3 regions of the Pseudarthrobacter sp. YAF2 genome follow, and region 1 is predicted to be linked to each of the others. Evidence: riboswitches for the same ligand, from Rfam matches in the RefSeq annotation. Region 1 holds a riboswitch; each other region holds the start of a gene.
The links. Region 1 has a riboswitch for S-adenosylmethionine ahead of AB4Y79_RS16440 (cobalamin-independent methionine synthase II family protein). Riboswitches for the same ligand answer to the same signal wherever they lie in the genome.
Positions count from the first base shown of each region.

Region 1 (2,942 bases):
GTCCACGTAGGGCACCACGGTTCCGGGCTTTACTTCCTGCAGGGAATCACACAGCTCGTTGACAGCGGCAACGCTGTCTTCGTAGCGGCGGCTCATGAGCTGTTCGTGGAATGTTTCGGGGGCCAGTGCGGTCATGAAGGGCTGGTTCTCCTGCGGGGATTGATGTTGCGTCCACCGGTGAAAATGGGCGCACGCCGGCGCGGCTCATCAACGGTGGTTAGTTGGGGTGGGCCGATTCCGGGTCGGCCTCTGTAAGTTTACCAAGCCCGGGGAAACGAAACGCCGGTCCAGCGCACCTCATTCGTGGCGCATTGGACCGGCGGTCGTGTCCGGAACGGGAGGAAAACTACCAGAGTCGCTTCGTGGCGCGGCGGGCACCCTCGCCAAGCGCCTCCAGTTTGGCGTACGCGATCTGCGGGTGCACCCGGCCGCCGAGGCCGCAGTCGGTCGATGCGTTGACGTTTTCCCGGCCCACCAGCGCGGCAAAACGGACAATGCGGTCCGCCACCAGGTCCGGGTGCTCCACCACATTGGTGGCGTGCGAGACGACGCCGGGGATGATCACTTTGCCCTCAGGGAGCTTGGTGTCCTCCCATACCCGCCATTCGTGTTCGTGCCGGACATTGGCGGCCTCGAAGGAGTATGCGCCGGCATTGACCTGAAGTACGGAGCCGACGATGTCAGCGAACGGGATGTCCGTGGTGTGTGGGCCGTGCCAGGAGCCCCAGCAAACGTGGAGCCGGATCTGTTCCTGCGGGAGGTCCCGCAACGCCCAGTTGGTGGCCTCCACGCGCAGCTGGATGAACTTCAGGTAGTCCTCCAGGGACGGCTCCGGGTTGATCTGGTCCCAGCTTTCGGCCAGGGACGGATCATCGAGCTGGACCGTCAGGCCGGCGTCGATGATGGCCTTGTATTCCTCGCGCATGGCATCGGCGCAGGCGTAGACAAGTTCCTCATCGCTCTTGTAGTACTCGTTGGCTACGCGGGCGCAGGAACCGGGGGAGAGTGAGGCCACGAATCCCTCAGTGAGACCGGCCGCGGCGAGCCCGGTCTTCAGGTTCTTGATGTCCGAGGCCACCAGGTCATGGCCGGTGTAGGTCAGGGGCCCGGCGATCTTGGGCTGGGACACGCTCTTTCGGTGCGCCAGGATCCCTGAGGAAGGGTCGTTGTACGCCTCGTTGAACGCCTGCCGGTCCCGCCGGTCGGGGAATGACGTCAGGACAACGTTCCCGGGGGAGGAACGCCGGACTTCGGCTTCTGCCCAGCGGTCCACGTTGGTCGGCTCCAAGCCGCCGAGCCGGGCAAAGGAGTAGTTCCACCAGGCCCCGTAATCAACGGAGTTGGACATCGTGTGCCCGTACTCGCCGTCGTTGGGGATGTCGATTCCCAGGTCCTTCTGGCGCTGGACCACGTCCACAACGGAGTTTTCCAGGAGCTCCAGGAACGCTGGAGTGATGCCGTCGGATTCTTTGGCGGTGTTGGCCGCGATAAGTTCAGGCGTGCGGGGCAAGGACCCGGCGTGGGTGGCGCGAATGTGGTCGGTGTTCAGGGGCATGCTGGAATCTTCCTTTCCATCGGTCCTGGCAGTAGCACCTTCGGCCGGCAGCTTTCCTGCCGGACCGTGGTTGCTGCGGCGTCATTGAGCCAGGTCTCTCAGCCGCTCCGGATGGTCCACTCCCACTTAAATCCAGGAGCGTGGTCAGGGGCAAATGCGGTTCAGAATGTGGCGGACCGCCATTGCGAGGCCGCGGCGGGCCCATCGAGTGGACAAAGTGCCTGATCCGCTAAACTTGGGTGGTAAGAGCCCCGGAACTCTTGCGTCGCTGCGCCGCCTTGCGGTCTGGCGAAGGCCGGTCTGTTCGGGGCATTCTCATGAACGGCGCTGCGCAGGTCCGCTCCCCGCGGCCGGACCCGGGCAGCCCGAACGAATGGGGGAGGATCCCATGCCAGCAATTGTGATCGTAGGAGCCCAGTGGGGCGACGAAGGAAAAGGCAAGGCCACCGACCTTCTGGGCGGCCGTGTTGATTACGTCGTCAAGCCCAACGGCGGCAACAACGCCGGGCACACCGTCGTCGTAGGCGGTGAAAAGTACGAACTCAAACTGCTGCCGGCAGGCATTCTCAGCCCCAACGCGGTTCCCATCATCGGCAATGGCTGCGTGGTGAACCTCGAAGCCCTTTTCCAGGAGATCGACGGACTCCAGGCCCGCGGCGCCGATACCTCGCGGCTGCGCGTATCCGCCAACGCCCACCTGGTGGCCCCGTACCACCAGGTGCTGGACAAAGTGACCGAACGCTTCCTCGGCAGCCGCGCCATCGGAACCACCGGCCGCGGCATTGGCCCCGCCTACATGGACAAGGTGGCCCGGCTGGGCATCCGTGTCCAGGACGTCTTCGACGAGTCCATCCTTCGCCAGAAAGTGGAAGGCTCGCTCCGCCAGAAGAACGAACTCCTGGTTAAGGTCTACAACCGCCGCGGTGTTGTGGTGGACGAGGTCGTTGAGTACTTCCTGTCCTTTGCCGACCGCCTCCGCCCGCTGGTCATCGACAGCACGCTGGTCCTGAACACCGCCCTGGATGAGGGCAAGGTCGTCCTGATGGAAGGCGGCCAGGCCACGTTCCTGGACGTCGACCACGGAACCTACCCGTTCGTGACCTCCTCAAACCCGACCGCGGGCGGCGCATCAGTGGGCTCCGGCATCGGTCCCACCCGAATCTCCCGCTCCATCGGCATCATCAAGGCCTACACCACCCGCGTGGGTGCGGGCCCGTTCCCCACCGAACTCTTCGACGAGATGGGCATGTACCTGCAGAAAACCGGCGGTGAGTTCGGCGTCAACACCGGGCGCCCGCGCCGCTGCGGCTGGTACGACGCCGTCCTGGCCCGCCACGCGTCCCGCGTGAACGGCTTCACGGACTACTTCGTGACCAAGCTGGACGTG
Region 1 covers NZ_JBFRDA010000015.1:111,145-114,086, forward strand. Annotated here, with positions in the region: gene AB4Y79_RS16435 (uracil-DNA glycosylase) at 1-135, opposite strand, end outside; gene AB4Y79_RS16440 (cobalamin-independent methionine synthase II family protein) at 347-1,555, opposite strand; SAM riboswitch class I at 1,569-1,673, opposite strand; gene AB4Y79_RS16445 (adenylosuccinate synthase) at 1,944-2,942, shown strand, end outside.

Region 2 (2,942 bases), on a different contig from region 1:
GTCCGGGATTGACGCCCGCGGTATTAAGCACAGCCCCCATTCCGGTGAGCACGGCGCAACCAAACATCGCCGCAACTGTGTCCGGGACGTCGTCGTCAATTACCACCACCGATTCCCGCGCAACCACCGCATAATCGGCAAAGGCCGAGACGCCCAGGTGATGGTTGATGCGCTCCCCCGCGGGCGTGCGCAGCAGGGCCGGCCCGTGCAGCAGGTCACCGGAACTGTTGGTCTCCGCTGCGCGGTGGCAGAGCGCGGGCCTTTCGGACCGACAGGCCCGGCAGTGGCCGCAGCTGGGCACGAAGACCAGCACAACGTGGTCTCCGACAGACACGTCCGCCACGCCGCCGCCCACGGATACCACCCGCCCCACGGCCTCGTGGCCCAGGGCCATCGGAAGCGGCCGGACCCGGGAGCCGTCCACCACGGACAGGTCCGAATGGCACAGGCTGGAGTACGTGATGGCAACCCCAAGCTCCCCGGCGCGCGGCTGCGGCTGGTCCAGTTCCTGCACCACCAGGGGCTTGGCGTCGGCGTAGCGGCGCTTCCCCGGTGCACTTCCGGGGGCGGGAACAGCGGGAACGGTGGAGTAAAGGACGGCGGCTTTCATGGCACGATCATGCCGTACTTCGCGTCCGGGGCGCCTGCACTGCGGCACCGCCGCGTCGGCAGCCCCGTGGTGGGTACCGAATGGTGGCGCCGCCGCCCGCAGCCGGGATGCGGCGAGCGCTGCTAGACCAGGAACGCGGTCCGGAGCTGGTGTCCCAGCTGCCCGATCTCGGTCAGGAAGCCATCGTGGCCTATTGGTGCCTGGATCATATGTACGTCGACCTCGCCGGGCAGCGCCTGCGCCAATTCGCGGGACTGGGACGGGAAATAGAGCCTGTCGGAGTCCACGGCGGCGACGAAGAACCGGGCGGTGGAGGATGCCAGCGTTTCGGCCAGTGGCCCCCGTCCCCGGCAGATGTCGTGGCTCATCAGCGCCTCGGTGAGGGCGATGTAGCTGTTTGCGTCGAAGCGTCGGACGAGCTTGCTGCCTTGGTGATCCAGGTAGCTTTCCACCTGGTAGCGGCCGCGGTTTGCCAGTAATCCGCCGCGCAGGGGCGACTCCGGCGCCTGGGGTTCCCGGCCGAACCGCCCTTCCAGTTCCGCGGCGGACCGGTATGTGATGTGGGCGATGCGCCGGGCCAGGGCCAGTCCGTCTTCCGGGCACGGGCCGCCGTAGTAGTCGCCGCCGTTGAAATTCGGGTCCTGGCGGATGGCCAGGGTCTGGGCCTGGGCGAAAGCGATCTGTTCGGCCGTGCTGGCAGCCCCGACGGAGATGACGGCGCAGCGCTGCACGCGGTCGGGGTAGGTCACGGCCCACTCAAGGGCGCGGGCGCCGCCCATGGAACCGCCAAGGACGGCGTACCAGCTCCCGATGCCCAGCTGATCCGCCAGCCGGGCCTCCGCAACAGTGCTGTCCCGCAGCGTGACCAGCGGGAACCGCGACCCCCACGGCGCTCCGTCCGGGGCTGGCGAGGACGGGCCCGTGGATCCGTAGCAACCGCCCACGATGTTGATGGACACCACGAAGAAACGGTCGGTATCCACGGGAGCGCCGGGACCGGCCAACTGTTCCCACCAGCCCTCTTCGTCCGTGTCGCCGCGAGTCACGTGGGTGCTGCCGGTCAGGGCATGCTCGATCAGGATGGCGTTGCTGCCGTCCGCATTCAGCGTGCCCCAGGTTTCGTAAGCCAAGGTGACATCCGGCAGGTAGCCGCCGCCCTCCAGCTCGAGTCCTCCAATGGAGGCGTAGCGGACAACTCCGTGTTCGGGAATGGTGGTTCGGGCGACGGTAACCGTCATGGCAAGACCTCTTCTACGCGCTTGCCTGCCGTCATTTGACCGGCAGGCCAGGTCTTCACCCGGGGCACCCCACCGCGGAAGGAGGGTTGCCGGCCAGCAAGCCGGGGCTGTCACTGGCACTCATGACCTGGTTCGAGTGTACGAAACACCCCCCACCCCAGGCCAAGAGTGTGACTGGTTGTGACTTCCCGGCGTTGCCGGCCGCCCGTGCCGCCGCGTGCTGCCAATCAGGCGTCAGCGGCGCCCTTGGCCGCGCGGAAACCGGCTTCAAGGTCAGCCAGGATGTCGTCGATGTGCTCCAGGCCGACCGACAACCTGACCAGCCCGGGATTGACCCCGGCCACCACCTGCTGCTCGGGCGAGAGCTGGCTGTGGGTGGTCGACGCCGGGTGGATGACAAGGGAGCGCACGTCACCGATGTTGGCCACGTGGGAGTGCAGTTCAAGGGCGTCGACGAAGCGCTTGCCCGCCTCCGCGCCACCGGCCAGGTTGAAGGCGACGACGGCGCCGGTCCCCTTGGGGCCGTACGTGCGGCCACGCTCATACCAGGGGCTGGACGGAAGCCCCGCGTAGGCGACCGATTCGACGTCGTCCCTTGCCTCCAGCCAACGCGCCACTTCCGTGGCGTTGGAAACATGCCGTTCCACCCGCAGGCTCAACGTTTCCAGGCCTTGCGAAATCAGGAAGGCGTTGAACGGGGAGACCGCCGAGCCGAGGTCGCGCAGCAGCTGGACACGGGCTTTGAGGATGTAGGAAAGGTTGGCACCCAGTGCACCATTGGCGCCGAGGTCGCGGGCGTAGACCAGGCCGTTGTAGGTGGGGTCCGGGGTATTGAAGCCGGGGAACCGCTCGGGCTCTTTGCCGAAGTCGAACTTGCCGGAGTCGACAATGACGCCGGCGATGGCTGAGCCGTGGCCGCCCAGGTACTTGGTGGCGGAGTGGATCACGATGTCCGCACCCCATTCCAGCGGCCGGATCAGGTAGGGAGTGGAAAGGGTGTTGTCCACGATCAGGGGAACGCCTGCCTGGTGTGCCACCTCGGAAATGCCTTCGATATCCAGGACGTCCTGGCGCGGGTTGGAAACCACCTCGCC
Region 2 covers NZ_JBFRDA010000010.1:2,353-5,294, reverse strand. Annotated here, with positions in the region: gene AB4Y79_RS11745 (alcohol dehydrogenase catalytic domain-containing protein) at 1-610, opposite strand, end outside; gene metX (homoserine O-acetyltransferase MetX) at 733-1,848, opposite strand; SAM riboswitch class IV at 1,861-1,976, opposite strand; gene AB4Y79_RS11735 (bifunctional o-acetylhomoserine/o-acetylserine sulfhydrylase) at 2,076-2,942, opposite strand, start outside.
Region 2: linked by a shared signal. The riboswitch ahead of metX (homoserine O-acetyltransferase MetX) and the one ahead of AB4Y79_RS16440 (cobalamin-independent methionine synthase II family protein) in region 1 are both predicted to bind S-adenosylmethionine.

Region 3 (2,942 bases), on a different contig from region 1:
AGGAGGCTGCTCGGCGCGGACCCGAGGATGGAAGCACAGGAAACCAAGGAGCTCGGCAGCGTCAACTGACGCGTTCTCCCGGCAGAAACGCCCGCAGACGGTAGTTTGGAACCATGATCCAACCCGCTTCGAGTTACAACGATGACCTGCGCCTGGCCCATGTCCTGGCCGACTCCGTGGATGACCAGACAATGAGCCGCTTCAAGGCCCTGGACCTCCACGTCGAGACCAAGCCGGACCTGACGCCGGTCACCGACGCCGACAAGGCGGCCGAGGAGGCCATCCGCGGCCAGCTCTCCCGCTCCCGGCCCCGCGATGCAGTCCTGGGCGAGGAATTCGGCAGCACCGGCCACGGCTCGCGGCGCTGGATCATTGATCCCATCGACGGGACCAAGAACTTCGTCCGCGGCGTCCCGGTGTGGGCCACGCTGATCGCCCTGGTGGACGAGGGCGAGCCCGTGGTGGGCGTCGTCAGCGCACCGGCACTGGGCAAGCGCTGGTGGGCGGCCAAAGGCATGGGCGCCTACATGGGCAGGTCCCTGGCCGCCGCCACCCGGCTCCGGGTCTCCAACGTCTCCAACCTGTCCGACGCCTCCCTCTCCTACTCCAGCCTGGGCGGCTGGAAGGAACGCGGAAACCTTGACGAGTTCCTGGGCCTGACGGAGGACGTCTGGCGGACCCGGGCGTACGGGGACTTCTGGTCCTACTGCATGGTGGCCGAAGGCTCGGTGGACATCGCCTGCGAACCCGAACTGAACTTGTACGACATGGCTGCCCTGGTGCCGATCGTGGTGGAGGCCGGCGGCCGCTTCACCTCCCTCGAAGGCGAGGACGGCCCGTTCGGCGGCAATGCCCTGGCCACGAACTCGATCCTGCACTCAGAGGTGCTGCACCGACTGAACCCGGAACTCGACGACCTCCTGCAGCAGGCTCCCTGACCGCGGAAGAATCGAATAATACGACGCCGGACGCCTCCTTTTGGGGGCGTCCGCGGCCGTTTCTTCGGCAGGACGTAACAAAGGCCTTAACAATTGCCGCGGCTTTAGTCCTGGCCACCCCATGTTCTACGCTTTTATCCAGGTCACGAGTGCCAGCGCAAAACCCCGGTTTGCTGGCCGGCAACCCTCCATTCGCGGTGGGGTGCCCCGGGTGACGACCAGGCCGGTCCGGAGCGGATACGGCAAGCGCGGATTCCAGCATGCCGGAGTCCTGTATCCAAGTGAGGTCTCTGTGACAACTGCCACCGTCTCCCCCCAGTCCGCCATCGACAACTTAGCCGCGCCGGATCCGCGCCAGGCCATCGCCGGCCGGCCCCTCGCCGCGGTGACCGGCGCCGAGATCCAGGCGCCCCTGATTTCCGGCGGCCACGTCCGCTACGCAAACCTCGACTACGGCGCATCCGCCCCGGCACTGTCCGTGGTGTCCGCATACCTGAACGAGATCCTTCCCTACTACGCGAGTGTCCACCGCGGCGCAGGGTATGCATCCCAGATCAGCACCTCGGTGTATGAAAACGCCCGCAGCATTGTCCGCGACTTCGTGGGCGGCCGCCCCGACGATTCGGTCATCTTCACCCGCAACACCACCGATTCGCTGAACCTGCTGGCCGGCTGCCTGCCGTTGGCCGGCGGCCACCCCGCCGGAGATGTCCTGTACCTGGACATCGAACACCACGCCAACCTCCTGCCGTGGCAGGGCGTCCCGCACCGCAGCATCGTCGCCGCCGACACCATCAGCGGAACGCTGGAGGCCGTCCGCGCTGAACTGGAGCAGGGCGGGGTCAGCCTGCTGGCCGTCACCGGCGCCGCCAACGTCACCGGCGAGATCCTCCCCATCCGGGCATTGGCCGCACTGGCGCACCAGCACGGCGCACGGATTGTGGTGGACGCCGCCCAGCTCGCCCCGCACCGGCGGGTGGACATCAGCACGGACGACGTCGATTACCTTGCGTTCTCCGGCCATAAGCTTTACGCACCGTTCGGCGCAGGCGTCCTGGTGGGACGTCCGGACTGGCTGGACGCCGGTGTCCCCCACCTTGCCGGCGGCGGCGCCGTCAAGGAAGCAAGGCTCGACGGCGTCAGCTGGGCCACCGGCCCGGCCCGCCACGAGGGCGGCTCACCCAACGTGCTTGGCGCAGCCACCCTGGCGCGCGCCACCCAGGTGATCGCCGAACTGGACCAGGCCCGGTGGCATGCCCACGAATCGGCCATCCGTTCGTTCCTGGTGGAGGGCCTGCAGGGCATCGACGGCGTGACGGTCCACCAGATCTTCAAGGACACCAATCCGGAAACGGACACCATCGGTGTGGTCAATTTCTCGGTTGCGGGTTACGACGCCGGGCTGGTGGCCGCTTACCTTGCGGCGGAGCACGGCGTGGGCCTGCGTGACGGACGCTTCTGCGCCCACCCGCTGCTGAAGCGCCTGGGCCTGCCGAACGGATCCCTTCGGGCGAGCTTCGGCCTCGGATCCCGGCTGGAGGATGCCGAACGCCTCCTGGCCGGCATCCGCGCGCTGCGCGGCAACGGACTGGGCTGGGACTACGTGGTGGACGCAGGCCGCTGGGTGCCCGCCAACGATTCCCGCACCTACCCGCACTGGGCACCCAATACACCGGGCACGGCCGGCGCCGCCCCCTGCATCGACGACTAAGCCAAAGCCTTCCGTTCCTGGTCCGTGTGCACGGCCCCTGGCCGGGCGTGCGGTAAATTCGAGGGACATCAACAGGCGGAATCGAAGGAGTCCACGCGTGATTCGGGGTGGCCCCAAGCTTGATCGTGGTCGCCGGCGGGAACTTGGCCAGAGTTTCCAGGATGGCGGGAGGCACTACCAGCGCGTCAGGCCTGGATACCCCGCGGACTCAGCCCGATGGCTGGTTCCTGCCCACGCCCGGGATGCCCTCGACGTCGGCGCCGGTACCGGAAAGTTCACTGCCTTGCTGCTGG
Region 3 covers NZ_JBFRDA010000014.1:203,465-206,406, forward strand. Annotated here, with positions in the region: gene rsgA (ribosome small subunit-dependent GTPase A) at 1-69, shown strand, start outside; gene hisN (histidinol-phosphatase) at 114-938, shown strand; SAM riboswitch class IV at 1,080-1,193, shown strand; gene AB4Y79_RS15745 (aminotransferase class V-fold PLP-dependent enzyme) at 1,231-2,649, shown strand; gene AB4Y79_RS15750 (class I SAM-dependent methyltransferase) at 2,747-2,942, shown strand, end outside.
Region 3: linked by a shared signal. The riboswitch ahead of AB4Y79_RS15745 (aminotransferase class V-fold PLP-dependent enzyme) and the one ahead of AB4Y79_RS16440 (cobalamin-independent methionine synthase II family protein) in region 1 are both predicted to bind S-adenosylmethionine.